DNA from 2 places in the Arthrobacter sp. PAMC 25486 genome. Region 2 is predicted to be linked to the other one. Evidence: predicted binding sites of a transcription regulator. Region 2 holds the regulator's gene; the other holds the start of a gene.
What was found. The regulator LexA, encoded in region 2, represses DNA repair genes until DNA is damaged. The targets are predictions, from matches to a motif close to TCGAACANNTGTTCGA.
Positions count from the first base shown of each region.

Region 1: a site for LexA is predicted at 2,182-2,197, ahead of art_RS23315 (HXXEE domain-containing protein). Genes of this name have one in related genera too.

Region 1 is NZ_CP007595.1:2,007,805-2,023,835, forward strand. It holds gene art_RS09190 (putative transposase) at 1-512, shown strand, start outside; gene art_RS23315 (HXXEE domain-containing protein) at 1,545-2,033, opposite strand; gene ychF (redox-regulated ATPase YchF) at 2,478-3,563, opposite strand; gene art_RS09205 (DNA recombination protein RmuC) at 3,658-4,851, shown strand; gene art_RS09210 (4-hydroxy-3-methylbut-2-enyl diphosphate reductase) at 5,301-6,380, opposite strand; gene art_RS09215 (hypothetical protein) at 6,391-7,224, opposite strand; gene xseA (exodeoxyribonuclease VII large subunit) at 7,358-8,614, shown strand; gene art_RS09225 (exodeoxyribonuclease VII small subunit) at 8,684-8,917, shown strand; gene art_RS09230 (PHB depolymerase family esterase) at 8,930-9,781, shown strand; gene art_RS09235 (phosphate--nucleotide phosphotransferase) at 9,854-10,708, opposite strand; gene art_RS09240 (pyridoxal phosphate-dependent aminotransferase) at 10,723-11,940, opposite strand; gene art_RS09245 (ABC transporter substrate-binding protein) at 12,008-12,964, opposite strand; gene art_RS09250 (glycoside hydrolase family 35 protein) at 12,991-14,883, opposite strand; gene art_RS09255 (LacI family DNA-binding transcriptional regulator) at 15,092-16,031, shown strand, end outside.
Region 2 is NZ_CP007595.1:4,518,791-4,534,821, reverse strand. It holds gene priA (bifunctional 1-(5-phosphoribosyl)-5-((5-phosphoribosylamino)methylideneamino)imidazole-4-carboxamide isomerase/phosphoribosylanthranilate isomerase PriA) at 1-596, opposite strand, end outside; gene art_RS22630 (hypothetical protein) at 661-810, opposite strand; gene hisH (imidazole glycerol phosphate synthase subunit HisH) at 810-1,481, opposite strand; gene hisB (imidazoleglycerol-phosphate dehydratase HisB) at 1,478-2,098, opposite strand; gene art_RS20345 (histidinol-phosphate transaminase) at 2,269-3,366, opposite strand; gene art_RS20340 (LysM peptidoglycan-binding domain-containing protein) at 3,498-3,926, opposite strand; gene lexA (transcriptional repressor LexA) at 4,258-4,947, shown strand; gene art_RS20330 (DUF2283 domain-containing protein) at 5,076-5,303, opposite strand; gene art_RS20325 (ATP-dependent DNA helicase) at 5,314-7,341, opposite strand; gene hflX (GTPase HflX) at 7,334-8,989, opposite strand; gene art_RS20315 (class I SAM-dependent methyltransferase) at 9,187-9,774, shown strand; gene dapF (diaminopimelate epimerase) at 9,771-10,706, opposite strand; gene miaA (tRNA (adenosine(37)-N6)-dimethylallyltransferase MiaA) at 10,716-11,657, opposite strand; gene miaB (tRNA (N6-isopentenyl adenosine(37)-C2)-methylthiotransferase MiaB) at 11,654-13,201, opposite strand; gene art_RS20295 (lytic transglycosylase domain-containing protein) at 13,428-14,783, opposite strand; gene art_RS20290 (regulatory protein RecX) at 14,776-15,303, opposite strand; gene recA (recombinase RecA) at 15,313-16,031, opposite strand, start outside.

The DNA.
Region 1 (16,031 bases), 2.1 Mb from region 2:
ACCTGATGGCGCTGAAAACCCCGGCAGAAGGCTCCACGGAACTGGCCGTCACGGTCACCAGTGACATGCACAACCAGGCCATGGCACCGCTCTGGGAAGCCGAAAACGCATTGATCGCGGCGGAGAAGGCCCACAAAGCCATCCCTGCAAAACTCCGTCTCGGGGAGTTGAACCCGGGCCAGCAGGTCCTGGATACCGAGGTGAAACTGATCCATACCGGCATCCGCATGGCCGCCTACAACACCGCGATGACCATCGCCAGGGAGATCCGCACCAACACCGGCTACCGGCGTGCCAGCCAGGAAGCCCACGCTCTCATGCGTCAGATCTTCAACCAGCCCGGCGACATCGACACCACCAAGCCCGGCGTCCTGACCATCAGCCTGGACCCGCTGCCCACCAAGGCCAAAACAGCGGCCGCTGCCCAGCTCTGCGAGCACCTGAACAGCGCTGAAACTCGCTACCCCGGCACCGCGCTCATCCTGAGCTACAAAATCAAGAACAACGCCTAACGACCCACAGCAATTACCTCACCATGACCGGAGTCCTGGAGATAGAAAAATCCCCCAAGTGCGCATCGTGGAGAGGCGTGGGGGATGTAGTGGGTTGAGTATATCACTAGCGGCCGCCAGTGGGACGGCCAAGCATCGGATCAGAGCTCAACTACACATTGAATCTAAACTCCACCGCATTCCTGCACATACCAACCTCTACCCAGGCCACTCGTGATCGCAACCCCAGGTCGCCGACCGCGTCCCTCCCAATCGTCCCACCAGCACGCTATCCAGGACGTCTTATTCGCGACAGCTGGGACCATCGAATGTCGGGCCCGAACCTGTGTTCGGCATGGATCATGCGGATGGGCCCGTTCTCGGCAATGACGTCACCAACCGAAGGGTCCTCGTCCATAGCGGGCGCTTTGCAGGAACCTCCGGCGGATTACCTACCTCGGATTCAGCTCGGTCAAAGCTCTCCTCGATGAGAGCGTCATGGAGCGGCCGAAAGAAGAGAGGCCAAGTCACCCTCGCCGGCCCCGTGACGGTCATCATCAATTCATGCGTGAGCAACACAGTTGCCTCATCCGCAGTCTCCGAAACAGTAAATGCGTGATAGCCATGAAACCCCGATGGGCCAGTGAATTGGAAGCTTACGGATCGCCCTGGCTCATACGCATCCACCACATAGCGCACAGGCCCGTGCCCTCCAGATGCGCCGATACCAAGCGGTCTGTCCAGTCTCATCGACGGCCATTGTCCACGGGGCCACAACCGGTCATGCTTAGTCGACAAGGAGTCCAGCAAGTCTCCGACCGATTCAGCGCTCGCACGGACGTATCGCTGATGAACGTTCTGGATCATGTTCTGAGACTAACAATAGGATCACCGGACGACTATGGTTACGAGCACCGAACGACGGATCAAGGTTGCACAGATGGTTTCGTGGGCCGAGACGTTAGATCAGAATTTAATTACACATAGAAACGGAATTCAACCACGTCGCCGCACATACCCGGCTCACGTTGGACGGTCACCTTGCCGTTACGGTCAGTTCCTGGCAGTAGGAGCTCTACGGACCAAGCGTGCGACCACATGGCACACCAGCGCGGCAGGGAGGAGCATAGCAACTCCGTTGACCGTGTCACGGAACTGCAAGCTGACGCCATCCCGGTAAAGTTCGCGACGCGCGACGAGCGCCCCGGGCAACATCACCGGCAGTGCCGAAGCAACACCCGCGGTGTATCCACGCTGTGCAATCGAAGCGATTAGGTGAGACGCGACGTGGGCTTCCAGTCCGGCGGCAACGGCCCGATACATTTTCGACTTGCCGCCCGTACGCACGCCACGGCCACAAGCCGCCGCTACGAGGGTCCCCATCAGAGCAACAGCCATCCATGACTGGTGAGGCGTGATCCTGAGCTGTTTTATACCCGTGCGGTCGACGAGTCGATCGCTGGTTGCAGGGAACGCGAATGCTTCCTCAATGTCGTGGATAAACCATGCCGTAAAAAGGGCAATCGGACCCTTCCAACTCACAAATCAGCGCTCCCTTCGCGCGTCCAGCTGGGACTGAATTTGCCGGTAGACGCGTGTGTTCACATACATCGTTTCATAACAAGCGCGGCTATTCAGCACGGGTCACCAAGACGTTGAACGGGAACTCAATAACACATTGAATCTCAATTCGACCATCTAGTCGCACAAACCAACCCCTCGCGGCGTGCGGTTTCCAGCGACGCCGTTTCCTACTGCCAGACATCTGAATGCCTCGGGCTTCACAGAACGAGAAGCTATTGCGCAATCCGCGCGGTCGCTCCCGAACGGCAAAGACCTCCGGTGGCCATCAGTCCAGATTCCAGGACGATCCCTTATCCCCAGCGCTGCTTGTACATTCGCCATGGACGTCTTGACATCAGGTACAGAAATGCCCGGAATACCAAAGCATTCCGGGCATTTCTTACGGCCTAGACCGAAGCGATTCTAAACATTAAATCTAAATTCCACCACGTCGCCGTCGTGCATGACGTATTCCTTGCCTTCAATGCGCACCTTGCCCTTGGCCTTCGCCTCGTGCATGGAACCGGCCTCCATGAGGTCATCGAAGTGGACAACTTCGGCCTTGATGAAACCGCGCTGGAAGTCGGTATGGATGACGCCGGCAGCCTGCGGGGCGGTGTCGCCCCGGTGAATGGTCCAGGCGCGAGTTTCCTTCGGGCCGGCCGTCAAATAGGTCTGCAAGCCCAGGGTGTGGAAGCCGACACGCGCCAGCTGGTCCAAGCCAGACTCTTCCTGGCCGCTCATCTCCAGCATTTCGCGGGCCTCGTCCTCGTCCAACTCAACGAGGTCGGACTCCAACTTGGCGTCAAGGAAGATCGCGTCGGCCGGGGCCACCAGTTCCCGCAGCTCGGCTTGGCGCTCAGGGTTGCCGAGAACGGCGTCGTCAACGTTGAACACGTAGATGAACGGCTTGGCGGTGAGCAGGCCGAGCTCCTGCAGGTGCTCCATCTCCAGCTTGTCACTCTTGATGGAGGAGAAAATGGTGTCGCCGCGCTCAAGGACCTTCTGGGCAGCCAGCATGGCGTTCAGTTCTGCGGCCTCTCGCTGCTTGAGCTTGACGGCCTTTTCAACACGCGGGATGGCCTTTTCAATGGTCTGCATGTCGGCCAGGATCAGCTCGGTGTTGATGGTCTCCATGTCGGAGCGGGGATCAACCTTGCCGTCAACGTGCACCACATCGGGGTCGTCAAACACGCGGATGACCTGGGCGATCGCCTCGGCCTCGCGGATGTTGGCCAGGAACTTGTTGCCCAGGCCTTCACCTTCCGAGGCACCCTTGACGATGCCTGCAATGTCCACGAAGGACACCACGGCAGGCAGCAGGCGCTGGGATCCAAAGATCTTGGCCAGCTGTGCCAAACGGGGATCGGGCAGGCTGACAACACCAACGTTGGGCTCGATCGTGGCGAACGGGTAGTTCGCTGCGAGCACGTTGTTGCGTGTCAGTGCGTTGAAAAGGGTTGATTTGCCGACGTTGGGCAGTCCGACGATGCCAATAGTAAGAGCCACGGTAAGTGATTCTACCGTTTGGCGGGGGTTTATGCTTGTTCGCCCCTTTTGCTCCGAATCCTAGAATGTCAGAGCCTCATGGGAAGGTGGTTTCATGAACGAATTCGGGTGGCTTGTAGCAATTTTAATGTTGGTCGTAGGGCTTGTCCTCGGTGCAGCTGCGGCGGCGTGGGTGCTGCTGGGCAGGTTGCGCGGAGCGTATGAGGAAGCTGACGCGGCCCATGAGCGGGCTTCCGCCCTGAACGCGGAATTCGCCGCCGCGGATGCCGAGCGCCGGCTGCTCAGCTCGCAAAACCATGCGCTGGCGGCACAGCAGGGCTCGGACTCAAATGTCTTGGCTGCGTTGGGGCCGGTGGCTGAGAAACTCAATGCCGTCCAGCGCCAGGTGTCCTTCTTGGAGCGCGACCGCGTGGAGCAGTACGGCCAGCTCGCCGAACAGCTGCGTGAAGCCAAGGATGCGGATGCCAAGTTGCTGGCCACCACATCCTCGCTCGCCTCGGCGCTGCGCTCAAACAGTGCCCGCGGCAGGTGGGGCGAGGTCCAGCTGCGCCGTGTGGTGGAGGCTGCCGGTATGCTGTCCCACGTCGATTTCAATGAGCAGGTCCACGCCGTCACCGATGATGGAATCCACCGCCCCGACATGGTTGTCCGTCTCCCCGGCGGGAAGGAGCTGGTGCTGGATGCCAAGGTTCCCCTGACGGCTTTCCTCAATGCTCATGACGCTGAGTCCATGCACGACGGCGGCACAACAGAGAGTGCCGCAGCCCACCATTTAGCCCGCCACGCCAAGGCGGTCAAGGCCCACATTGATGCCCTTGCCGGCAAGCAGTACTGGACCTCGGCGCTGAACTCGCCCGAGCTGGTGATTTGTTTTGTGCCAGTGGAGTCCATTCTGTCCTCAGCCCTCATGACAGATCCGGACCTTCTGGATTACGCGATGAGCAAGAACGTGGTGCTGGCGTCCCCCATCTCGCTCATGGCCATTTTGAAATCTGTCGCCTTTAGCTGGCGCCAAGATGTCCTGACGGAAAGCGCCAAGGAACTCTTTGAACTCTCAGCCCAGCTCTACACCCGCCTCGGCACCATGGGCGAGGCCGTCTCGGCTGTGGGGGTGTCCTTGAAAACCAGCGTCGACCGGTACAACAAGCTGGTGGGAACACTCGAGGCCAGAGTCCTGCCCACGGCACGCAAGCTCAACGCGCTGGACCCCAAAACATTGGAGTCCCCCGCCCAAGTGGAAGTCACACCGCGCACGCTCACGGCACCGGAGTTTGACGCGGCCAGTTAGTTAATCCCCACGTCCGCCCCACGTCCGCCCCTCGCTCATTCGTAGAGCCTTTCCGCGTTCGTGGCGGACACTTGCGCCTGAGAGCCCGTGTTTCTCCGAGAGTGACCCCAAACCGCATATCAGGCAACCTGTTTTCACCGAGAATGGTGAAAACTCGTCAGAAGCCGTCAAAGTCCCGCCCTTCTCGCGAATTTCCACCATTCTCGACTAGACGCGTCCAGAAACCTGCGGGTTTACCCCACTCTCGGCAGCCGGAGCTGCCCGCGGATGGAAGTGATCCTCGGACATGTCAGGTGAGCCGATCACGCCGTCGTTATTGCTGGACGTCGCCAATATTTCGGCGGCATCAAGCATTTTCGACGGCGTGCGTGGCGAAGGCAGTGGCCGCTGTCAGTTGTGCGGATGGCGCCTGAGACATGCAGGCCCCAGTATCCGGCTTCGACTGACGGTCAAAGCAGGTTGGAGCTCTTGACGCCCTTGTAGTCGGGATCGCCGGCGGCCTTCATGGTGGCGCGAAGTTCCTTTGGCAGGGAGAACAAGATGTCTTCCTTGGCGGTGACCACTTCCTCCACGGATGCGTAGCCGTAGTCGGCCAAAAGCATCAGCACGTCCTTGACTAGAACCTCCGGCACCGACGCTCCGCTGGTAACGCCCACGCTGGCCACGCCTTCAAACCAGGTCTCGTCAATTTCGTGGGAAAAATCAACGCGATAGGAGGCTTTTGCCCCGTATTCAAGGGCAACTTCCACCAGTCGCACCGAGTTGGAGGAGTTGGCAGAGCCCACCACGATCACCAAGTCTGCTTGAGGGGCGATCTCCTTGACGGCACCTTGGCGGTTGGTGGTGGCATAACAAATGTCATCACTGGGCGGGTCCTGCAGCTTGGGGAACCGCCCGCGCAGGATTTCCACAATCTCCATGGCTTCATCGACGGAAAGCGTGGTCTGGGACAGCCAGATCAGGTTCTCCGGATCCTCAACCTGGACGGTGCGCGCCTCGGCAGGGTTGTTCACAATGGTGGTGCTTTCGGGCGCTTCCCCGTATGTACCTTCCACTTCCTCGTGGCCTTCGTGGCCAATCAGCAGGATGTGTTTGTTTTCCTTGGAAAAACGCACAGCCTCCTTGTGCACCTTGGTCACGAGGGGGCAGGTGGCGTCGATGGTGCGCAGGCCGCGGTCCGCTGCGGACTGGACGACTGCCGGTGAGACGCCGTGGGCTGAGAAGACTACCAATGCGCCTTCGGGAACTTCCTCGTTTTCTTCCACGAAGATGGCACCGCGGGCTTCCAGCGAGGACACCACATGGACGTTGTGCACAATCTGCTTGCGCACATAAACGGGTGCGCCGTGGTGTTCAAGGGCCTTTTCCACCGCGATGACCGCCCGGTCAACGCCTGCACAATAGCCGCGCGGTGCGGCGAGCAGGACCCGCTTTTCCCCGGTCACCGGGGCTGCTGCAGCCACCTCTTCGGGTGATTTGCGACGGCGCGGAACGGTGGGCATGGACAAGGAAACAGCAGTGGTGCTCATAGCCACCATCCTACGTGGTGCGTCTGCGCTTCACCACGAGAGTTGCAACACCAGCCACCGCCACAACAGCGGCGATGCCGAAGGTGGCATTGATGCCGCCACGCCAACTCGCCCGCGCCAGCGTCCCCAGCTCGACGCCCACCTGCTGGGCCACCTCCGGCCCCACAGCCAGACCTGCCAGCACGGTCTGCACAAAACTTGACGCCAACAGCCACACAAGCGCGACGGCGGCGAGTCCCACGCCTGCGAGCACAAGGGTAAGGCCCCGCCGTCGTGCCACGATGACACTTAACACCAGAAGGGCCACGGCGATGAACACAAGCCAGCCGCTCCACCCTCCCAGCATGGTCACCATGGGCAACAGCGAGGCAACTTTCGGCTGTTCAACACTGACCACGGCATCCGGCGGCACGGGCAGGTTGATGCCGAGGTCGGCGCCCACATTGGCGGCAATCAGGCCCAGCAGAGGCGCGATGTCCAGCAGCACATCGCCTTCGATTTCCGTGTTCCCGGCCGCGTCAAAGGTGAGCTGGTGGCTACGCTGCAGGGTTTGCGTCCAGGCAGCCGCATAGCCGGGATCGGTGTACAGGTTCCGGGTGGCAGAGTTGATGACAGCACCGGCCAGTTCGTTGAGTTGCGGTGGCAGGTTCAACGATGCGGTCGACTGCGCGACCAGCATCGCCGTGAGGCCCTCCTGGAATTCCTTGTTGCTGCCCAACGGTCCGGCCAGGGCCACAAAGCCTGCCTGGTCGGCGACGTTGCGCTGCAGCCACAGTGCGGGACCAGCCACGGCGGCCACGAGCAAGGATAAAATAACCAGCAGCGCAGACAAGGTAGTGCGCATGAACCATCCCAAATCGACAAATTTACGAACAATGGTTCCTCACACTAGTGCATGCCTGTGGATGACGGTGCGCCAGTGTCAGTGCCTGCGGATAGAGTTATTTCAAGGTGGTCCGGCACAGCGAATCACCAAAATGAAGGACGGCGATCTGACAATGGCGGAAACACCGGAGCGCAAGGTTATTGCAGCCACGGCGGCAGAAACCTCCCCCGACAACCCCTGGCCGTTGCAGTTGCTCAGCCAGAAACTCAAGGCCCACATCGAGAAGGCTCCGCCCGCCTGGGTGGAGGCCCAGGTGATCGAACTCAACAAGCGCGCCAACGTCAGCTATTTAACGCTGCGTGACGTTGACGCCGAGGTGTCCTTGAGCGTGACCATCTGGGGCTCGGTGTTGAGCCGGCTGGAGGCGCCGCTGGAGCGTGGTTCGCGGGTGGTTGCCCAGTTGAAGCCGGATTTTTGGCTCAAGACGGGCCGCCTGTCCATGCAGGGGCAGGATATTCGCCCCGTTGGCCTGGGCGATTTGCTGGCCCGGATCGAACAACTGCGCCAGGCCCTGGCCGCCGAGGGACTCTTCGATCCGCGCCGGAAGAAACAGCTGCCCCTGCTGCCGCACCGGATTGGGCTGATCACGGGCCGCAACTCGGATGCCATGAAGGATGTGCTGCAAAACGCCGCACTGCGCTGGCCCGCCGTCGAATTTGAGGTCCGCGAGGTCCCCGTGCAGGGCGTCAACGCCGTCACCGCCGTCATTGGCGCGCTGGCCGAGCTTGACGCCGATCCCGCCGTCGACGTGATCGTCATCGCCCGCGGCGGCGGCTCCCTGGAGGACCTGCTGCCGTTCAGCCACGAATCACTCATCCGCGCCGTTGCCGCCGCCCAGACTCCCGTGGTCAGTGCCATCGGGCACGAGGCCGACCGTCCGCTGCTGGATGAGGTGGCCGACCTTCGCGCGTCAACGCCCACCGACGCCGCCAAGCGGATTGTTCCCGACGTCAGTGAGGAGCTGCGCCGCATCAGTCAGGCCCGGGCGCAGCTCAACCGCCGCATTGAGGACCTCCTGGACCGTGAATTCGAACGGCTCAGCTTTCTGCGTTCCCGCCCGGTGATGGCCACCCCCCATTTGATGCTCACCAGCAAGTACGACGACGTTGCCTCCTTGGGCGGGCGCGCCAGGACCGCCGTGCGCACCCAGGTGGGGCGGCACCTCGACCAGTTGGCCCACCTCCGTGCCCAGGTGAGGGCGCTGTCGCCGCAAAAAACCCTTGACAGAGGTTACGCCGTGGTTCAGCTTGAAGACCGCAGCATTGTACGGGACCCCGAACAGGTCAACAGCGGAGCAGCGTTGCGGATCCGGGTCGCCGCCGGCGACTTCACCGCCACAGGAAACTAACACCCAGCCGTCTTTTCATCCCGTTCATCCCGGCGCACCGCGCGCCGCCACAGCAGCAAAGGAAACACCATGAGCCAGACAGAGACTCCCGCAGACATCGCAGCACTGAGCTACGAACAGGCCCGCGAACAATTGATGAACGTGGTCAACCAGCTGGAGGCTGGCAGTTCAAGCCTGGAAGACTCCCTTTCCCTATGGGAACGCGGCGAGGCCCTGGCCAAGCGCTGCGAAGAATGGCTCGAGGGTGCCAAGGCCCGTCTGGACGCCGCCCGGTCCACCAGCGAAGGGTCCGGCCCGGCATAGCCGGGCGGCCTCATGGAACAGCAGATCAGGGTTGGTGGCCGGCTGCGGTCCTTCCTGCTGCTGAACCCCGAGCTGCCGGAGGGCGTGCCCCCGTCCGCCGTGCTGATGGTGCTGCACGGCTCAAGCCAAACGGGGCAGGCGGTGCGGTCCTACAGCGGCAACAGCTTCGACCTGCTGGCACTCCACGGCCCGACTGTTGTGGTCTACCCCGAGGGTGTGAACAAGCTGTGGAACCACAACAGTGCGGCGCCCCGCGCCGCGGACGATGTTGCCGTCATGGCAGCCCTCGCTGATCTTTTCCGCACGCTCCACGGCCCCGTGCCCGTCATCATTGCCGGATTCTCCAACGGCGGCCAACTGCTCATCCGGCTGATCCATGAAATCCCCGATAAATTCGATGGCGCTGCCATCATCGGCGCCACCCTCCCCCGGCCAGGCTTGGCCTTCGCCGACCAGCGGCTGCCGTTACCGGTGATGCTTGTCCACGGAACGCACGACCTCGTGGTGCCGTATGGCGGCGAAGGCTGGTTTGGCCGTTTCATTGGCAGGAAAAGGGGACCCTCAGCCCCGGAAACCGCCCAATATTTTGCTACACGCAACAACATCACCTCGGCACCGTCACACAAGGTCCTGCCGCACCGGCGCGAAAGCGGGCGGACCTCCGTCACGGCCACCTCCTTCGAACAGGAAGGACGGGCCCCGGTTCGGCTGTACACGGTGGCCGGCGGCGGGCACGTGGTGCCCAACCGGCACCGCAAGGCCATTTTCCTTGCAGGCAGGACAACCCAGGACATCAGCATTGTCGAAGCCCTGGCAGAGTTTTTCCCCGTGCTCCATTGGCCGCTCGGCGAATCAAGCAACTAGCCCGCAGAAGACAGCGAAAATAACGCTCAAAACACGTATTTTCGTCGTTTTCTGCGGGCTACTGGAATGAGGTCAGGCGTCCTTGAGGCGGGCCCTTTCCGCGGCAACGTCAAAGTCACCGGCAGGCCATTGCAGGTTCAGACCGCCCAGCTCCTTGATAAGCAGTTCCTGCACCGCCATGCGGGCGTACCATTTCTTGTCTGCCGGAACCACATGCCACGGCGCGTGCTCGGTGCTGGTTTTCTCGAAAACCCGCTGATAGGCGTCCATGTACGCCGGCCAGTATTGGCGCTCGTCCAGGTCTGTGGGGCTGTACTTCCAGTATTTCGTGGGGTCGTGCAACCGGGCAGACAACCGTTCAAGCTGTTCGTCCTGGCTGATGTTCAACATGACCTTGACGATGGTGGTGCCGGAGTCAACGAGCTCCTGTTCATAGTCGTTGATCGCCGCATATCGCCGCTCCAGCTCCTGCTCATCAGCCCAGCCATGGACCCGGTGGATCAGCACATCCTCGTAGTGCGACCTGTCAAAGACGCCAAACATGCCCGGCTCCGGCGCTGCGGGGCGCACCCGCCACAGGAAATCATGCGCTTTTTCTTCCTCGGTCGGGGACTTGAAAGACTTCAACTTCACGCCTTGGGGATCCACAGCACCCACCACACGGCCCACGACCCCGCCCTTGCCTGCGGTATCCATGGCCTGCAGCACCAACAACACTGACTTTTGCCCGCCAAACCGGCTCTCGGCAAAAAGCTGCTCCTGCAGCTGTGCAAGCACCGGTGCCCGCTCAGCCAAGGTCTCGGCGCCGTCGATCTTCTTGCCTGAGTAGCCGGGGGCGGCATCAGTGGGCGCGGCGGCCAGGGAGAAACCCTGGCCAACACGCAGCAGATCGGCCGGGTGGTCGGTGAATCCAATGGGCAATGACATGGTGAAGCCTTTCCCTAGGGTTTGTATGTACTCAGGAACTCCGCAATGCGGCCGATGGCCTCTTCCAAGTCCTTGACGTTGGGCAAAGTGACAAGACGGAAGTGGTCCGGTCGAATCCAGTTGAAGGCTGTGCCGTGTGAAATCAGTATCTTTTGTGATTCCAACAGGTCAAGGGCAAATTTCTCATCACTCTTGATCGGGTACGCCTCAGGATCCAACTTGGGGAACAGGTACAGGGCGCCTTGGGCCTGGTTTGTGCTGACGCCCGGGATCTCGTTCAGGAGCCGGTAGGCGATGTCGCGCTGTTCACGCAGGCGGCCACCGGGCAGGATCAGGTCTTCAATGCTCTGGTGTCCGCCAAGCGCGGTTTGGATGGCGTGCTGCCCCGGTGCATTGGCGCAGAGTCGCATGTTGGCCAGGAGGTTGATGCCCTCTATGTAGTCGGCGGCTTCGGCCTTCGGTCCTGAAATGGCCAGCCAGCCCGCACGGTAGCCACAAATCCGGTAGGCCTTGGATAGTCCGCTGAATGTCATGCACAGCACGTCGTCACCGGTGAACGCAGCAGTGTTGGTGAATTCGGTGCCGTCGTACAGAATCTTCTCGTAGATCTCATCGGAGAAGACCACGAGGTTGTGCTTGCGTGCTAGGTCCACCATGGCCTGGATGACGTGCGTAGGATAAACGGCACCTGTGGGGTTGTTCGGGTTGATGATCACCATGCCCTTGGTCTTCGGCGTGATCTTGGCTTCCAGATCCTCCAGGTCCGGCCACCAGTCGCTGTCCTCATCGCAGATGTAGTGCACCGGCCGGCCTCCTGCGAGGCTGACGGATGCCGTCCACAGCGGGTAGTCCGGTGCGGGAATGAGCACCTCGTCGCCATTGTTCAGCAACGCCATCAGGGACAGGGTGATCAATTCGCTGACACCGTTGCCCAGATACACGTCATCCACGTGGATGTTCTGGATGCCGCGCGTTTGGTAGTACTGCACTACTGCTGTGCGGGCGGAGAAGATGCCGCGTGAATCCGTGTAGCCCTGGGCATGCGGGAGGTGGCGGATCATGTCCACCAAAATGGCATCCGGAGCTTCAAAACCAAAGGTCGCAGGATTGCCAATGTTGAGCTTGAGGATTCTGTGCCCCTCAGACTCCATCTGCTGCGCACGTTGCAGCAGGGGGCCGCGGATGTCGTAGAGAACGTTGTGAAGCTTGGTGGACTGGGTAATTTCTGCCATTTACCCAATATGGCACACGCCGGCCTGAAATTGCGCCCACACATGCCTCACACGGCAAGGCCAATAGCTAAGAACTGGCCTTGATCAGCCCTTTTTGCACCAGCCATGCCTCGGCTACCTCTGAGTCGTCCCCATAGTGGCGGTCTTGCGAGAGCCGGTTGAGGTTGGCCAGCTCCTCGGTGTTCATGGCGGCGCTGACCTTATTCAGTAAGTCCTGCACGTCGGTGCTGAGCTTGTCTTTTGCCACCAAGGGCACGATGGTTTGGGCAACGAACAACTGTTCGGGGTCGGAGAGCACAACCAGCGAATTGTCCGCAATGGCCGGTGATGAACTGTGGATGTCAGCCACCTGAATGTCATCGCGCAACAGTGACCAGACGATGCCGTCATTGCTGGTAGCCAGGGTTGGCAGCAGGGATTCGTAGGCTTTCGGCACGCACTTGTAGTCGCGATCCAATGCTGGGAGGCCACCAGTGCTGCCCTTGAAGTCTGCAGAGCCACCCATGGTCAACTTGTCACAGACCTTGGCCAGGTCGGCGATGCTCTTGAGCTTGTACTTTTCCGCGGTGACGGCCGTGACAACCATGTTGTCCCGGTCTTCTGCCTTGGTGGCATCCATCAGAATGACACCGGCCGGCAGTGCGGCCGCCAATTCCGAGAGCACCTCACCGGGGTCGGCGGGAGCGGGCGCTGATGACACTTCGGACAAGACCAGCCGGGAGTAGGCCGGGGCAACGTCATAGCTTCCCGCCGTCAGCCCTGAGACGAGAGTACCTGTCTTGGCTGGCGCCTCGGCGACGGAGGACTTCAGGCCCGCGGCGTTCAGCGCGGCAGCGTATACGTGCGCCAGCAAGGCACCCTCGGCGGGCAAAACGCCGTCGGGCACTTCAGGAATTCCCACGATGAGCGGCGCCTGGCCCACCGACTGGGAAGCACTGGGAATGGTGACGATGGGCGCGGGTGTGCAGGCGGTGGCCAGCAACAGAACTGCCGTGCAGAGAGCGGCACTTACCTTATGACGCACCGCCACCCACTCCTCAGTCCTGCCCGTTATCCCAAATCCTCCACATACGTTACCCCCACAAGACCCAAAGTGGGTTCTTCGTGAAGCTGTGCCTGCGTCCCGCCGTGCTCAAGTTCAAGGACGGTGATGCTGTTTTCGCCGGTGCGGAGCAGGGGTGCAGGAACGTACAGTGTCAGCTGCGGACCAATTTCCCAGTACCGTCCAAGCATGAATCCATTGACCCACACGAAGCCCTTGCCAAAGTCGGGAAGCGCCAAATACGTGTCAGCCGGGGCATCCACGTGCAGGGTGCCGCTAAAGAAGCCCCTACTCGAGTCAGCTCCGGGCTGGCTGTCCGTGGCGGCAGGGGTTTTCGTGGCGCCGACGGCAAGCAGTTCGGACAGCGGCAGTTCCAGTTCGATGGGGCGTTGTTCCCAGTGAAAGACGTAGCGCTGGTTGATCAGGACGCCGTCGAGGATTCCCTTGCCTTGGCCAAAAAGGGGGCCGTAGTTGATCCTGCCCTGGTTTTCGACAAGGATTTCCACCCGGGCCATGCCGCCCCCGGTGGTGACCTTGAGGCCGTCTGCGCCGTTGGCATCGTTGAGGACGCCAGCGAATGCGTTGTCCACCCAAACCTGGGCCCGGTCATGGAGTCCGCGAATCTTGATGGTTGCCTCACCGGCGGGCAGGACGGCCTTTGCGCTGTAGTGCACCAGGCCGCGGTCAAGGCCCAATTGTTCAAAGGACAGTGGCTTGATGCTGCTTACGGGCTCCGCGGCGCGGACGAAATCGAGCAGCGTCGTGCCGCGGCTCAAGGGCACGCTGGCGGAAGTCAGCACGGGTGCCGGCCTCTCCAGATGTTCGGGCACGGGCGTCAGTTCCCGGCCCGCGGCGGCAAAGAATGCCTCCCGCATTGCATGGAACTTTGCCGTGAGCCGGCCGTCTTCTGCGATGGGGGCGTCCGAGTCATAGCTGGTGACTGTTGGCTGGATGGCGCCGTCATGGTTGGCGCCTGCGGACAGGCCAAAGTTGGTGCCGCCGTGGGCCATGTAGAGGCAGATTGAGCCGCCAACGTCCAGGATCTTTTTCGCCTCGGCCGCAGCTTCGACGGCGTCACGGGTGTGGTGTTCCTCGCTCCAGTGGTCAAACCAGCCGTTCCAGAACTCAACCGTGAAGAAGGGTTCGCCCGGGCGCCTGCGCTGCCACACTTCGTCACTTTCGGGGCCTCGGGAACCCAGGGTGGCCGTTGCCCAAGTATCAGGCAGGGAGCCGCCGTCAAGGAAATAGTCCGTGCCGCCGTCGGCCGTGAACAGCATTTCAGTGATGCCGCGCTCAAGGAGGGCCTGGCGGTTCCAGCGCAGGTAGTCCTTGTCGTCGCCGTAGCTGCCGTACTCATTCTCGATCTGCACGGCAATGACGGGTCCGCTGTGGCTAGCCTGCAGCGGCTCGATGACGGGCAGGAGGTGGTCGAACCACTGCTCGATGACGCCGGTGAACAAGGGGTCGGAGGACCGCAAGGTCATCTCGGGATTGGAGATGGCCCAGGACGGGAATCCACCGTTGTCCCACTCGGCACAGATGTACGGGCCGGGGCGCACAATGACATCCAGTCCGGCGTCGCCAGCCAAGGTGATGAAGCGGGCCAGGTCCCGCCAACCGGTGAAGTCCGGAGATTTGTCCTGGTGGGGCTGATGGAAATTCCAAGCGACATAAGTGTCAAGCGTGTTCACACCCATCGCCACGAGACGCTCGATCCTGTCCTGCCACTGGTCAGGGTGGACCCTGAAGTAGTGAATGGCTCCTGCGATGACGCGGTGCGGCTGCCCATTCTTGTAGAGCTTGCGATCGCCATAGCTCAATGCCTGGGCAGTAGTTCGTGGTGCTTCGGACAACGCAACGCCGGGGACTTGTTCCCCGGGCAGGGTGGCAGACGTGGACAACTAAACTCCTGGCACTGGTTCGAGACGAAATGAAAGACGTTCTGTTATGGATAACACTCACATATTACCGTGCGGCCCCGCCGAAAGCGACTGGCCATCTGGGTAAATATTGGCGCCATGTTACAGGCAAACAAATGGGCCTATAGTTGAATCCGTTCCCATCCGCTGCACCCTTCCGCGGCTTGCCCAACCACCCTTGAGGACAAGAATGCCTGATCCGCAAAACACCCGCGGCCCTGCAATGCGTGATGTCGCGGCAGCTGCAGGTGTTTCGGCACAAACCGTGTCCAGGGTGCTCAATGACCACCCCAATGTGCAGGACAGCACCCGGCAGCGGGTCCTGGCCGTGGTCGAAAAGCTTGGCTACCGCCGCAGTTACATGGCAAGGGCGCTGGTGACCGGACGTTCCAGGACTATTGGGCTGTTGACCCTGGCCACCAACAACTATTCCCGGTCCTCTGTGGCACTGGGTATCGAACGGGGCGCCCGGGACGCCGGTTACACGGTGAACTCTGTGGCGTCAACGCTGAGCTCCCAGGCATTGGTCGATGCTGTCGGCAGGCTGGTGTTCCAAGGCGTGGACGGCATTATCCTGGCCACCCCCTTGCTGGAGGCGGGCGAGCAGATCCGCAAGCTCACCGAACGCATCCCCACCATCAACACCGACGGCTCCGTTGCCTGGAGCGACCATCTGGTGGGCGTGGACCAGGACATTTCCGCCGAGATGGCAACCACGCATCTCCTGGATCTGGGCCACAAGACTGTCTGGCACGTGGCCGGTCCCGCCGAGTGGTCGGATGCTGCAAGCCGGCTCAACAGCTGGCGCCGCACTTTGGCGGAACACGGCTGTGAGGTGCCCCCGGAACTGCATGGCGACTGGAGTCCGGAATCCGGCTACCGCAACGGCATCATTCTTGGCCGCATGCCCGAAGTCACCGCCATCCTGGTGGCCAGCGACGAAATGGCGTTCGGAGTGCTGCGCGCCCTGGCCGAGCTGGGGCGCCGCGTCCCCGAGGACGTCTCGGTGGTGGGCATCGACGACATCGACCTGGCTCCCTACTCAAATCCCCCCTTAACCACCATCCGCCAATCCTTTGAGGACACCGGGCGCCGTGCAGTGGAGCACCTCGTAGCGATAATTGCCAACC
Region 2 (16,031 bases):
CCGGAGGCGACCACCGGCTTGGACGTGCGCGTGCACATTTCACGCAACAGTTCCACGTTGGGACCGCGCAGGGTGCCGTCCTTGGTGACGTCGGTGACCACGTAGCGGGCGCAGCCGGCATCCTCGAGGCGGGCCAGGACTTCCCAGATGTCCCCGCCTTCCTTGGTCCAGCCACGGCCGGCCAGGGTGGTGCCGCGAACATCAAGTCCGACGGCGATCTTCTCACCAAAGCGGTCGATCACCTTGGCCGTCCACTCGGGGTTCTCCAATGCGGCGGTGCCCAGGTTCACGCGGCCCACGCCCAGTTCGAGCGCAGCTTCCAGGGACGCGTCGTCGCGGATGCCACCGGAGAGCTCAACCTTGACGGTGAGGCTTTGCACCATTTCACGCAGCAGCTCCACGTTGGAGCCGCGGCCGAACGCAGCATCCAGGTCAACGAGGTGGACCCATTCGGCGCCATCGTTTTGCCAGTTCAGCGCTGCTTCCAGGGGTGAGCCATAGCTGGTTTCCGAGCCGGCCTCGCCTTGAACCAGGCGCACTGCCTGGCCGTCAGCGACATCCACGGCGGGCAACAATTCCAAAATGGGGGTGGTCATGGGATCCTCAACGTCGTTTGTACTGTGAATTTTCACTGCGAAGGGGAAGCGGCGGTGCCGGTTCCTACTGGGTAAAGAGGTATGCGGCCACCAGCGCCATGACGGCGAGGGCGGCAAAGCTGATGGGGATCCATCGGGCTGCTTTTTGCTGATAAAACGTGTACGCCCCGCCAATGAGCAGGCCGGCCAGGCCCATCAGGAGCAACGACCACATTAGCGCACCGCCTTGCTCAGTGACGTGACCCAGTTGCGCAGCAGCCGGGCTCCGGCGTCGCCGGATTTTTCCGGGTGGAACTGTGTTGCGCACAGCGGCCCGTTTTCGACGGCGGCGATGAAGGGCGCCCCGTGTTCGGACCAGGTCACCATGGGCGGGCGCATCTTGGGCTGGAGTACCTCAAAGTCCCACTTTTGCACACCGTAGGAGTGCACAAAGTAGAAGCGCTCCTCCTCCACACCGTCAAACAGCAGGGAACCCTCCGGCGCCCTGACGGTGTTCCAACCCATGTGCGGAACGACGTCGGCCGGCAACAGTTCAACCGTCCCCGGCCACTCCCCCATGCCTTCACGGTGCACGCCATGCTCCACGCCGGCATCAAAAAGGACCTGCATGCCAACGCAAATGCCCAGTACGGCACGCCCGCCGGCCACGCGGCGGCCGATCATGCGCAGGGCGTCAACGTTTTTCAGCTCATCCATGACGGAACCGAAGGCGCCCACGCCGGGGACCACCAGTCCGTCGGCGTTGAGCACGTCGTCGGCCTTGGCGCTGAGCGTGACGGTTGCACCGGCGCGTTCCAGGGCGCGCACGGCCGAACGGACGTTCCCGGAACCGTAGTCAAGGACGGTGACGGTGGGCTTTACGGCTGTTGTTGCTTCAGAGCTCACAAAAGGCCCTTCGTGGACGGGATGCCGGTAACGCGGGGGTCGGCTTCAACGGCCGAGCGCAGTGCACGGGCAAAGGCCTTGAACTGGGCTTCGACGATGTGGTGCGGGTCGCGGCCTGCGATGAGGGTCATGTGCAGGCAGATCTGGGCGTGCAACGTGATGGCTTCAAAGACGTGCCGGGTCAGGGAGCCGGTGAAGTGGCCGCCGATCAGGTGGTATTCCTGGCCTGCAGGCTCGCCGCTGTGCACCAGGTACGGGCGGCCGGACAGGTCAACCACGGCGTTTGCCAGCGCCTCGTCCAGCGGCACGGTGGCCTCGCCAAAGCGACGGATGCCGGCCTTGTTGCCCAACGCGACCTTCAAGACCTCGCCGAGGGAGATGGCTACATCTTCAACCGTGTGGTGGGCGTCGATGTGGGTGTCGCCGGTGGCTTTGATGTTCATGTCGATCAGGGAGTGCTTGGACAGCGCCGTGAGCATGTGATCGTAGAACGGCACGGAGGTGTCAATGCTCGACACCCCTGTCCCGTCAAGGTTGATCTCAACCATGACGCTTGACTCGCTCGTGGCCCTCTCCAAACGGGCGCTCCGTCCCTGGCCGGGCATGGTCTCAGTCATTGCAGCAGTCCTTAGATTCATGTGCGCCACCGGCCAAGCGGTGCAGGGCAGCAGCAGGCGCACAAACGTCGTTGTGTTTAACACCAGTTTAGGAGAGAGGGGCAGCTATTGCCCAACCAGTCCATCCGATGGTCGCTTTTCAGCCTCCGACGCCGGAACCCACCTGGGCGCTAGCCGGCAAGGATGGCGCGGAGCCCGGAGAGGAACGCGGTTGTTTCGGCTTCGGTTCCTGCGGTTACGCGCAGGTGCCCCGGGATGCCGACGTCGCGAATCAGGACACCGTCGGCCAGCAGCGCCTCCCACACCTCGTGGGGGTTTTCCAGCCCGCCAAAGAACACAAAGTTTGAGTCGGACGGCGCGGGGGTCAGCCCGAGTTCGGTCAGTTCCGCCACGATCCGGTCGCGCTGGACCTTGATCGACTCAACATTGGCCAGCAGTGAGGTGGAGTTGCGCAGCGCGGCCACTGCAGTTGCCTGGGTAATGGCGGAGAGGTGGTAGGGCAGGCGCACAAGCCGCAGTGCGTCGGTGACTTCCGGCGTTGCCGCCAGGTAGCCGAGCCGGGCGCCGGCCAGGGCGAAGGCCTTGCTCATGGTGCGGGAGACTACCAGCCGGGGGCGGCCCGGAAGAAGTCCCAGGGCGCTTTCGGTGCCGGTGTGGGAGAACTCGGCATAAGCCTCATCGACAATGATGATGGCCTGCGACGCTTCGCCCGCCTCGTAAACCGCCTTCACCACATCCAGGCCCAGGGCAGTTCCCGTGGGGTTGTTGGGTGAGCAGAGGAAGACAACGTTGGGCGCCTGCTCACGCACCTGCGCAGCGGCGGACTCTGCCGAGAGGCTGTAGTCGGGTGCACGCACACCGGCAACATAGCCGGTTCCGGTGCCACTGGCGAGCAGCGGGTACATGGAATATGTGGGCGGGAAACCCATGGCACTCCGGCCCGGACCACCAAAGGCCTGCAGAATCTGTTGGAGCACCTCGTTGGAACCGTTGGCGGCCCAGAGGTTATCTTCGCTGAGCCCATGGCCCAGGTAGGCTGCCAGCTCCTGGCGCAGGACGGTGAATTCACGGTCGGGGTAGCGGTTGAGGTTGTCCAGCTCCGTCGCAACCGCGTTCAGAATTGCCTTCTTGGCATCATCCGGGACGCCAAAGGTGTTTTCGTTGACGTTCAGTAGAATCGGCACATCAATCTGTGGCGCACCATAAGGGTGCTGGCCGCGAAGATCGTCACGGAGGGGCAATTGCGCTAAGAGTTCGAACTGATCCATGACTTCAGCTTAATTGCTGTGCCGGTGAAAGTTCGAAACGGTGACACCAGGCGGACATCTTCAGCTCGCCCTGAGGCGGCCTTGGGCTACCTGGATTCCGTGCGGGGGCTATCTGTATTGCGTCCCGGGGGCTACTTGGGTAGCGGGACGAACAACTGCTGGCCGGCCTGCAGCACGCCCGCACCGAGATCATTCAAGGCCACAATTTCCTGGACAACCTCCCGAATATTGCGGGCGGGGTTGCTTTCGCCAGCGATGCTCCAGAGACTGTCCCCTTGCAGGACAGTCACCGTAGTGGCGTAGTCGGCCATGTCAGTCACAGGGAATTGAGCCGATGCGTGCGCCGGGCTGGCAATGGAGCCAACGAAGACGCCCAGGGAAATGAACAGCAGTGCGGCGGCCATGACGAGCGCCGGGATGCCGAAGAACACGAGCCGGCCGCGCCGGGTGAGCTGCAGTCGGCGCCCCCCGGCAATGGACGGGCGGCTGTTCGGCCGGACGAGGTGTCCGTTGCCTCGTCCGCCGTTGAATGATGTTGCCGTGATAACCATTGCATTCATGATGTCTGCTCCTTTCGCTGTGGAACTGCGCCCAGGGCCACCAACACCTCTAGGATCAAAATTCCATGCTTCATATCTTCGATAGAACGTATGTTCTATTTGGCTACTAGTACAGTTTTAGCACCTATGGACGACACTTGCCAAGACCTGATCGAACAAATGTTTGAAATTGGCACCTATGTGGCTTAAACTTGTGGAACAAGGATTGGCCGCTAGATGCAGTCCACCAGCAGGCACTGACATTGTTCAGCGCAGCCACGAAAGGACCTACGGAATCATGGAGCTTCCAGACCCACCGCACCGCATCCCCCAGGCACCCAGCCGCGCCGGCATGAAGGGGCTCACCGTTCGGCAAAAGAAGATCCTTGAGTGCATCCAGCGCTCCATTGCAGACAAGGGCTATCCGCCCTCCATGCGTGAGATCGGCGACTCCGTTGGGCTTGCCAGCCTGTCGAGTGTCACGCACCAGCTGACCCAGCTCGAACGCCACGGCTACTTGCGCCGCGATCCCAAGCGGCCCCGTGCCATGGAAGTGCTCATCCCCCTCGTCCTGGACGACGGCAACGTTGAGATTCAGGGCGTCAGCTCCCCCAAGGCGTTGCGCAGTTCCAACGGCCTGAACTTTGCCGAACTCAGCAGTTCCTCGGACACCGCCTTTGTGCCGCTTGTCGGGCGCATAGCGGCCGGCGGACCCATCCTGGCCGATCAGGCGGTGGATGACATCATGCCGCTGCCACGCCAAATCGTGGGCAGCGGTGAGCTGTTCATGCTCAAGGTGCAGGGGGATTCCATGATCGATGCCGCCATCTGCGACGGTGACTGGGTGGTGATACGGCAGCAGAAAACGGCAAACAATGGCGACATCGTGGCCGCGCTTCTCGAAGACGAAGCCACGGTGAAGACGTTCCGCCAGCGCGACGGCCACATCTGGCTGCTGCCGCAAAACACCCGCTATGAGCCCATCCTTGGCGACCATGCCACCATCATGGGCAAAGTGGTCTCGGTGCTCCGCAGCCTCTAACCGCTCGGCTTTCCAGCTTGGTGGCAGCAATGTAGAGGGCACCCCGCCGCCCGGCGGGGTGCCCTCTACATTGCTGCCACCATTGCTGCCATTTTTTCAGCGGAGAACGGCACCCCTTGAGCTGCTATTTAGTCCAGTGCTGTCGCAGCCGCCAGCACTTCCGGGGAGAGCACAGCCGAGGCAGACAGCACCTCAACTCCAAGCAGGTGGCCGGCGTCATCAAAATCCAACGTGATTTCGCCTCGACCTCCCGGAGTTTGAATTGAGTGAAGTTGCTGGCTTGCCTGCCCGGGCGTGAGGGGCCCGCCAAGCCGGATATAAGCTGCGTCTGCCGGCGCGTCGTAGCTGATCTGCATGTCCGTGCCGCTATTTGCCGGATAGCCGCTGCAGTGCCGACAGGGCAACTGTGCGGTCCTTGGTGGACCAGAATGGTGGCAGGGCAGCCCGCAGAAATCCCCCATAGCTGGCGTTTGCAAGGCGTGAGTCGAGTACTGCCACCACGCCGCGGTCCTCGCTTGAGCGGATCAGGCGGCCCACGCCCTGTGCCAGCCGCACGGCGGCATGTGTTGCGGAGATAGCGATGAAGCCGTCCCCGCCGCTTTGCGCCACAGCGCGGGCGCGGGCGGTGACCAGCGGGTCATCTGGGCGAGGGAACGGGATTCTATCAATCACCACGAGCCGGCACGAGGCTCCCTGCACGTCAACGCCTTGCCACAACGACATGGTGCCGAACAGGCAGGTGTCCGGTTCGTCGGCAAATTCCTTGATCAGCCCGGACATGGATGAATCTCCCTGGCACAGGATCTTCACCTTCAGTTTCTTGCGCAGTTTCTCTGCCGCATCCTCCGCTGCCCGCCGGGAGGAGAACAAGGCCAGGGTGCCGCCGCCGGCGGCCGTGATCAGCGCAGCCAGTTCATCCAATTGCTCAGGCGAGGTGCCAAAGCCTGGTTTTTGCAGGTGCGCCGCCACATACAGCATGCCTTGCTTGGGGTAGTCGAAGGGAGATCCGACGTCGGCCCCGCTCCAGCTGGGTGCGCTGGGACCGAGCAGGCCCAGTCCCCCGGCCGTGGCTTGGAAGGAGTCGCCGATGGCCAGAGTGGCGGAAGTCAGCACCACGGTGCGCTCGGCAAAAAGGCCCTCACGCAGCTTCATGGCAACACTGAGCGGGGCGATGTTGATGACGGCGGGTTCGCTGGCATCCGCCTTTTGGTAGCCCTTGCCCGGGGCGAAGGTGCCGGGGCGCGATGCCCACACCACTTCACGGGCATCCGCTGCCGCCAAAAGGCGTTCGCACAAGTCAAAGATCAGGTTCAGCCGTGACCTGGCGATGGAACGCCCGCCGTCGACGGACGCGTTGCCGTCGGGTTTCGAATCCGACAACGCCGCACGGACGGCATCACGGACCTGCTCAATGGCCTGGCTCTGTGCTTCGTTGAGGCCGTTGGGCATGAGCCCTTCGGCGACACCGGCGAGGACAAAGTCCAGTGCCGTGGCGCTGGCGTGCAGCGCATCAACGGAAACGCCCGTGTGCTTGCGCGTGCTGGAGGCTGCGGCCTGCACCATCTGGACAGAGAGCTGTCCCGTAACGGCCCCCGTGACCCGGTCCTGCAGCTCGTGGGCTTCGTCGACAACCACAACATCATATTCGGGCAGAACGGCAATGCCCTCGAAGGCGCTGATGGCCAGCATGGCATGGTTGGTCACCACAATGTCCGCGTCGGCCCCGCGAGCCCTGGCCAGTTCGGAGAAGCACTCGGTGGCCAGGGGGCATTTCGCCGCGCCCAGGCATTCCATGGACGTGACGGAGACCTGCCGCCAGGCCTTGTCCGTGACGCCGGGGACAAGTTCGTCGCGGTCTCCGGTGTCCGTGTCCTGCGCCCATTCACGCAGCCGCACCACTTCCCTGCCCAGCGCCGAGGTGGGGCCCGTTCCGGCCGCCGGCAGGTGGGCAACGCTGGTGTCCTCGCCCAAGCTGAACAGGGCACCCTCCCCCGTGTCCTCGGTGGGGAAGCCGCCGCCCAACTTCTGCTTGCAGACATAGTTGCTGCGCCCCTTGACCAGGGCCACGTCGATGGGTCGCGGCAGCACCGGATCCAAGGCGGCCAGCAGGCGAGGCACGTCACGCCCGACAATCTGGGCCTGCAGGGCAAGCGTGGCCGTGGCCACCACTGAGGGTTTGTCGCTTGTCAAGGCATGGACGATGAGCGGAATCAGGTATGCGAGGGATTTTCCGGTGCCGGTTCCCGCCTGGACCAACAGGTGTTCGCCGTTCTCAATGGCGGCGACGACCTTGCGCACCATTTCATGCTGGCCGTCGCGGCGTTGGCCACCCATGGTGGCCACTGCGCGGTCCAAAAGCTCCAGGGCCTGCTGTGACAATTCGCTCTCAGGCATGGTGGACAAACGGTTCAACTTCAGCAGCCAGGTCCTCACGGACCCGAACGCTGGCAAGCGTGCCGTGCTCGCCATGTTCCAGGCTGACAATTTCAGCGTCGCTGCGATGCAGCTTGTTCAAAACATCGCCGCGGTCGTAGGGAATCATCAGTGTCAACAAGACGCTGGGGTGCGGAATGCCTTCGCTGATCGCGTCAAGGAGCTCCTGGATGCCCTGTCCCGTGCGTGCCGAGACCACCACGGTGCGGGGTTCTCGCTGGCGCAGCCGTTCAACGACGAAGGGATCGGCAATGTCAGCCTTGTTCAGGATGATGATCTCGGGGATCTGCAGTGCACCAACCTCGGCAAACACCGATCGCACGGCTGAGATCTGCCCTTCGGGATCAGGGTGTGAGGCGTCCACAATGTGCAGGATCAGGTCTGCATCGGCCACTTCTTCCAGTGTTGAGCGGAAGGCCTCAACGAGCTGAGTGGGCAGGGCGCGGACAAAGCCCACGGTGTCCACCAAGGTGTACCCGAGGCCATCGGCAGTCTCGGTTTTCCGGACCGTGGGGTCAAGGGTGGCGAACAACGCGTTTTCAACGAGCACACCAGCGTCCGTCAGGCGGTTCAGCAGCGATGACTTACCCGCGTTGGTGTAGCCGGCAATGGCAACTGAAGGAACACTGTTGCGCTTGCGGTTGGCGCGCTTGGTTTCCCTGGCGGGCGCCATGGCAGCAATTTCACGGCGCAGCTTGGCCATGCGGTTGCGGATCTTGCGCCGGTCAAGCTCCATTTTGGTTTCACCTGGACCGCGCGAGCCGATGCCGCCACCAGCGGCGCCAACCCGGCCGCCGGCCTGGCGGGACATGGACTCACCCCAGCCGCGAAGCCTCGGCAGCAGGTATTCCATCTGCGCCAGTTCAACCTGGGCACGGCCTTCACGTGACTGGGCATGCTGGGCAAAGATGTCAAGGATCAAGGCGGTGCGGTCAATAACCTTGACCTTGACGACTTCTTCCAGCGTGCGCCGCTGCGACGGGGAGAGATCCCCGTCAATAATCACTGTGTCAGCGCCCGTGGCATGAACGATTTCCTTGAGCTCCTGCGCCTTTCCCTGTCCAAGGAAAGTGGCCGGGTCGGGTTTGGCACGGCGCTGCACCAACCCGTCCAGAACCTCAGAACCGGCCGTTTCAGCCAGGGCGGCCAGCTCCCGCAGGGAGTTCTCGGCGTCCGCCATGGTCCCGCCGGACCACAGCCCGGCCAAGACCACCCGTTCCAGCCTCAGCTGGCGGTATTCAACTTCGGAAACGTCTTCAAGTTCGGTGGACAAACTCGCCTGGCGGCGCAGGGCCTTGCGGTCTGCCAGTTCACTTTGGTCACCGTCAAAGCGGCTGTGCTGAAAATCAAGTGAGGAAACGGCCTGTGCCGAACCAGCCAAGGGCCGGGCTGTCGGTGTTCCCTCATAGGGGTCCTGCTCCTCAAGCTCGGACTCTGCACGCACAGCATGGCCAGCCGCCGCATCCTTGGCCAGGATCCGGTCAATGACCGCCTCAATCTCGGCGGCAGAGAGTTCCTGCGCGGATTCGTCGGGACCGTGCGGTGTTGTTCCGCCGCTTTTGGGCTGTGATTTATCGTCGGAACCATGGTGTGCAGATGCGTTGGACATATTCTCCTTATAGGCGCTTACCCTCAATCGTAGTCCGGCCCGCCCACACGCACACCTTCGCAACCACATTCCTGTGGATAAACGGTGCTGCGGTTAGGTGCGCCTAGATACACAAACACGGATTTGGGCACTAATCTGGCATGACTATGGGTACTCAGGGTGCAGAGCACTATTTCAGTTCACAACCGGCGACGCCGATGAAACGTCGACCCCTCAGCGTGGTCCTGGCCGGGGAAAAACGCCAGCTCCAAACGGCGGGTGGCATCTTCAGCCCCGACGGCGTGGACAAGGGAACCATCATCCTGCTCAACGAGGCGCCGCCGCCAGCCACAGAAGGCAATCTGCTCGACATTGGCTGCGGCTGGGGCCCCATCGCCCTGACCTTGGCCCTGCGGTCCCCGGACACAACCGTTTACGCCGTGGACGTCAACGAGCGCTCCATCGAACTGACCCAGGACAACGCCAAGGCGCTCGGGCTGGATAATGTGAAGGCGTCAACGCCCGACGCCGTCGACCCGGACCTGCGCTTCAACACCATCTGGTCCAATCCGCCGATCCGGGTAGGCAAGTCCGAGCTGCACTCGATCCTGCTCATGTGGCTGCCCCGGCTGGCGCAGCACGGCAACGCCTACCTGGTGGTACAAAAGAACCTTGGCTCGGATTCCTTGCAGCGTTGGCTCGCAGCCGAATTGGCCGACCACTTCCCGGAGGCCGGTTTCACCGTCAGCCGTGACTCCACGCACAAGGCGTTCCGCATTCTCCGGGTAACCCGCAGCAACACCTAAGGCAGCAGCCCTTCGGCAAGCACGCCTTCGGCCACCATGACGGCAGGACCACTGAGTTCCACGTGCTCACGCCCCCCGGGCCCCTGGAAAAACCGCACACCCACCACGCCGCCGGGCACCGCGACCAGCCATGAGTCCGGCGCCTGGCTTCCGGCCCAGAACCGGGTGGCGGCAGCCGCGGCACAGGCACCCGTACCGCAGGACAGCGTCTCCCCCACGCCACGTTCGTGGACGCGCATACTGATGTGTCCGACGTCGTCCATCACCAACGGCTCGGCCGGCACCGCAAACTCCACGTTCGTTCCGTGCGGGGGAAGCGGTGCCACGGCGGGCGCGGTGGTGAGGTTCACGGCCGCCAGTTCGGCAAGGTCAGCCAGCGCCACCACCGTGTGGGGGTTGCCCATGGTTATGGACAAGGCGGGGCGCTGCACCGGCAGACCGGCCGCCTCCACCAGGGAATCAGTGCCGCGCACGGCGGCGTCCTCGGGGTGGATGAAATCCCAGGGCCCCATGTCCACGCGGTAGCCGTCAGCAGTCCGGGTCACCACCTTGACACCGGCACGCGTGCCAATGGCCAGCTCGTCGCCGGCTCCCAGCTCCACGAGGCCCTGCGCAAGCAGAAAGTGCACGAAGACGCGCACCCCGTTGCCGCACATTTCAGAGCGTGAGCCGTCGGCGTTGTAATAATCCATGAACCACTCAGCATCCGGCTGGGCTGCCAACAACGCGGCACCTTCGGGCACGTGCCGGGAGCGAACGGCCCGGATCAGCCCGTCGCCGCCGAGTCCGCGGTGGCGGTCGCACAGCCTGGCGATCTGCTCCGGCGACAGCCCACGGGTGCCGTCCGGGTCGGCCAACAGCACAAAGTCGTTGCCGGTGCCATGGCCTTTGGAAAAGCGCATGCCTGTCAGGGAGGTTTCGGGTGAAGTCATGTTTTAAGACTAAAGCACGCCAGACACGAGGGCTGCGGCGGCCGTGCCAAGATCCGGCGCGGACCAGTCAAGCCAGTGCACGCGGGGGTCGCCACGGAACCAGGTGAGCTGGCGGCGGGCAAATTGGCGGGTGGCGATAATGGTCTCCTCACTGGCTTCCGCCACTGTGGATTCGCCGTCAAGGACGCGCAGAAATTGCTGGTAGCCCAGCGCCTTGTGGGCGGTGCGGCCCTCGCGCAAACCTTCGGGAATGAGCGCTGCAACCTCATCGAGCAGTCCCTGTTCCACCATTCGATGCACGCGCCCGGCCAGGCGTTGGTGAAGATCGCCCCTGTCGCCGTTCAGTCCAATCTGCACCGTGGGGCACACGTACTGGCGCTGTGGCATGAAGGAGCTGAAGGCCCTGCCGGTCAGCTGGTGGACTTCAAGGGCCCGCACCACGCGCTTGCCGTCGTTGATGCGGGCTGCGGACACCGGGTCCACCACAGTCAGGCGGGCCAGCATCGCGGGCAGCCCGTACCGTTCCAGCTCCGCCTCAAGGGCTGCCCTGAGCTGCGGATCGGTGCCCGGAAATTCCAGGACGTCAATGGCGGCCCTGTTGTAGAGCCCCGAGCCGCCCACCAGGATGGGCAGCTTGCCGCGGGAGCGGATGTCTGCGATGGCCGTGCGGGCCAATTGCTGGAACGCGGCCACCGTGGTGTCCTCGCGGACGCTGAGGAAGTCCATCAGGTGGTGCGGGACGCCGCGCCGTTCCGCGAACGCCAGCTTGGCCGTGCCGATGTCCATGCCTCGGTAAAACTGCATGGAGTCTGCGTTGACGGCTTCACCGTCAAAATGTTCTGCCAGCGCCAGGGCCAGTTCCGACTTGCCGGAGCCGGTGGGGCCCACAATCGCCACCAAGGGAAGGGCTGCCGGTCTGCTCCCCTGGGGAGCTGCGTACTGTTGGCTCACGCTGTCCGGACCGGAAGCGAAGGCATGCCCAGGCTGACTTTCGGCCGGGCGCCGTCGGACGTTCCGGTGGTGGGCGTGCCGCAGGAATCAGCCTGGGCGAGATCCCAGGCGTCTCCTGCACGCGAGCGGCGCAGCTTGTAGTCAGCCACGGTGGGGTCAGCGACGAGGTGGAAGGCCGCAGCCTCCGTAATGGTGAGCGTGACAAGATCGCCGGGGCGCGGTGTTTCAGCACCGTCGGGGACACTGAAGTGGACGAGGCGCTGGTCCTGGGCACGGCCGGACAGCCGGTTTGTTTCAGCCGCCTTGCGCCCGGATTGTGCCGTGACCATGACCTCGACCTGGCGGCCGAGCTGCTTGGCGTTTTCCTCGGCAGCGATCCGATCCTGCAGCGCGGTCAGGCGCAGGAAGCGTTCCTGGACCACGTCCTTGGGCAGCTGATCCGGGAGATCGGCGGCGGGTGTGCCGGGGCGCTTGGAGTATTGGAAGGTGAAGGCGGTGGCAAAGCGTGACTTTTCAACGACGTCGAGCGTGGCTTGGAAGTCCTCCTCGGTCTCGCCAGGGAAGCCGACGATGATGTCGGTGGAAATGGCGGCGTGCGGCATCTGTTCGCGCACCTTGTCCAGGATGCCCAGGAATTTCGCGGAGCGGTAGGAGCGGCGCATGTCCTTGAGTACCTTGTCGGAGCCGGACTGCAGCGGCATGTGCAGCTGGGGCATGACGTTGGGGGTCTCGGCCATGGCGGCGATGACGTCGTCGGTGAAGGCTGCCGGGTGCGGGCTGGTGAAACGCACCCGCTCCAGGCCCTCGATCTGCCCGCAGGCGCGCAGCAGCTTGCCGAAGGCGAGGCGGTCACCGAACTCGACGCCGTAGGAGTTCACGTTTTGGCCCAGCAGCGTGACCTCGATGGCGCCGTCGTCCACCAGGGCCTGGATTTCGGCCAGGATCTCACCGGGCCGGCGGTCGCGCTCCTTGCCGCGCAGGGAGGGCACGATGCAGAAGGTGCAGGTGTTGTTGCAGCCCACGGAGATGGAGACCCAGCCGGAGTAGACCGCATCACGTTTAGTGGGCAGCGTGGAGGGGAAGACGTCGAGGGATTCCAGAATTTCCATCTGCGCGTCGGTGTTGTGGCGGGCGCGTTCCAGCAGGACCGGCAGGGCGCCTACGTTGTGCGTGCCAAAGACAACATCCACCCAGGGGGCGCGTTTTTGGATGGTGTCCCTGTCCTTTTGCGCCAGGCAGCCGCCCACGGCGATCTGCATGCCTGGATTGCTTTCCTTGACATGGGCCAGCATGCCCAGGTTGCCGTAGAGCTTGTTGTCGGCGTTCTCGCGGACGGCGCAGGTGTTGAATACGACGACGTCCGCGCTGGGGCCCACGGGCTGGCCGTGCCCGTCAAGTTCACCTGTGGCATTTGAATCATCGAAGGCGACCATGCCCGCCGTTTCCAGCAACCCGGCCATGCGCTCGGAGTCATGGACGTTCATTTGGCAGCCGTAGGTGCGCACCTGGTACGTGCGGGGCTGGCTGGCAGGGGTTGCTGCGATTGCTACGGTTGCGGAAGAATCAACGCTGTCTTGGATCAGGCTCACCGTACAAGCTTAAGACCTGTCACCGCGTATAGGCTAAACCGCCCGAGCGGTGGGCAGGCTGCGTGGGTGGGCTGAGTGGGCGGGCTCGGCCCACCGCACCGAGGGACCGTTGAACCGAGGGACCCGTTGGACGGGCCGCTGGCGAGCCGCTGGCGAGCCAGTCAACCTAATCAGCTGGGAATCAGTACCAGCCGATGGTTTGGGAATGGTCCCATGCGCCGCAGGGCGAACCGTACCGGCCCTGGATATAGCCAAGGCCCCAGGTGACTTGTGTCCGATAGTTGGTGAGCCAGTCATTGCCGACATCGCCGTACCTGCTGGGCTGCAGCGCCTGGGCGATTCCATAGGCCCCGCTAGAGGGGTTGGTGGCATTGGTGCGCCAATTGGATTCCCGTTCCCACAGATTATCGAGGCACTGGAATTGGTCCTGCCCCCATCCAAAGGAGCCCAGCGAGCCGGCAGCGTAAGCCTTGGCGCCTGCGGGGTCGTTGACTGCCCCACCGGGGAGGTTGGGTTCCAGGGCTCCCGATCCGCCGGGTGGGGTTACCACAGGCGGCTCCGGCACGATGGGTTCGGGCGCTGGCTGCGGGGCTGCTTCAGGCACAGGTTTCGGTGCTGGAACCGGTTTCGGGGAGGGTGCTGGCACTGGGTCGGGAAACGGTTTGGACTCCGGCAGCGACTGATGCTTTGGGGTGTTGTTTTCCGCCTCGACGGCGCGCCGGGCGGCATCATCCGCTTTGCGTTTGGCGTCCTGGACTTGTTCGTAATGTGCCAGCGCAGTTTGGCCCTGGCGGTATTCGCGTTCCTGCGCATCGGAGGTGCCCTTCAAGAACGCCAGTTGAGCGACAAGGGTGCTGCTTTGTTCTTGTTGGGTTTCGATCTGCCGGTTCAGGGCAGATTGCGCGGCCACTGCAGCGTCCCGGGCAGTCACTGCTTGGGCGGTCAATTCCTTGTGGACTACCAGTGCGGATTCCCGCGTCTTTTGCAATTCGGTAGCCGCTGCTTGCGATTCGCTGGCGCGGGCTGCCTTGATGGCCGACCGTTCACCGATTTTCTGCAGCAAGTCCACCCCGTTGAGATTCTTTGCCGATTCCAGGTCCGCGATGGTAGCAATGACCCCGAAGTTCGCCCCGCCGTTCTTGTAGCTTTGCACCGCTACGGCGACTGCTTCTCGCGTGTACTGCTGGGCTTGCTCGTCGGCCCTTTGCGCTTGGGCGTTCAGGATGGTGACTTGCGCGGTCACCGCATCAAGTGTTTGTTGGGTCGTAGCGTAGTCGGCCCCTGCCTGGACGGCGGCATCCCCCAGAACGCCGGCCTCGTTGTCCAGCATGTCCAGCAGTTGTGAAATATTGCCGACCTGTGCGGCAGCGGCCGCCGCGTCATTCTTGGTTTTCTCCACGTCGGACCAGCTGGGAAATCCAGAGGGCGGACCGTCCTCGGCCTGCGCCGGTACGGCGAAGAAGGAGCAGGCAGCAACAACCCCTGCCGCAGCACAGGCGACAAGGATTCGTTGCAAAAATGCATGCCTGTTAGTCATCTTGCAGGCTCGCTTCAATGACGTCGGAAACCATGCCAAATGCCAGGGACGGGTTGAATCCCTTGCGCGCCAGCATACCCACCCAGCGGCGCGTGTACTTCTCACGCTCCAGCCGGTCATTCAGATCGATCGAACCCCGCAGCTTGCGGCGTACGAGCTCCTTGCCCTGCTCGAGTTCGGTGTCATCATCGATCTGGGCCAGGGCTGCTCCGGCCAGTTCCGGCGCAATGCCCTTGTCAGCCAATTCCCGCTTCAAGGCGCCCCGAGCCAGTGACTTGTGCTGGGACCTGCTGCGCACCCACATCTGCGCAAAGTCGCCATCATCGATGAGCTTGACCGCTTCAAATCGGTCGAGCACGGCTTCGGCCACATCTTCGGGAATGTTACGTTCGGCAAGCTTTTGGCTCAATTGGTGCCTGCTCTTGGCGGAATTCGCCAACTGTCGCAGCACAATGGACCGGGCCACCGACGCGGGATTCGCGTCGGGGTCCAGTTCCGGTGCCGGGCGGGCGCTATTCACTCAAGTTTCCTAGAAGCCGTCAACTGCTTTGAGTTTGGGGGCTGCTTCTTCTTCAGTCTCGGCAATGACGCCCACTCCCAGCTTTGCCTTGATGAGACGCTCCAGTTCATCTGCCAGCTCCGGGTTGTCCTTCAAAAAGCGCCGTGAGTTCTCCATGCCCTGTCCCAGCTGGTCGCCGTCATAGGTGTACCAGGAACCTGATTTGCGGATGATGCCGTGTTCGACACCCATGTCGATGATTCCGCCTTCACGCGAAATGCCTACACCATAGATGATGTCGAACTCGGCGATCTTGAACGGTGGGGCCATTTTGTTCTTGACGACCTTGACCTTGGTGCGGTTGCCAACGGCGTCGGCACCCTCTTTCAAGGTCTGGATGCGCCGAATGTCAAGGCGGATTGACGCATAGAACTTCAGCGCCTTGCCACCGGTGGTCGTTTCGGGGCTGCCGAAGAACACACCGATTTTCTCCCGCAGCTGGTTGATGAAGATGGCGGTCGTCTTGGTCTGGCTCAGGCGCCCGGTGATCTTACGTAGAGCCTGGCTCATGAGGCGGGCCTGCAGGCCAACGTGGCTGTCACCCATGTCGCCTTCAATTTCGGCACGGGGCACAAGGGCCGCCACGGAGTCAATGACGATGACGTCCAGGGAGCCCGAACCGATGAGCATGTCCATGATTTCCAAGGCCTGCTCACCCGTATCCGGCTGCGACACCAGGAGCGCGTCAG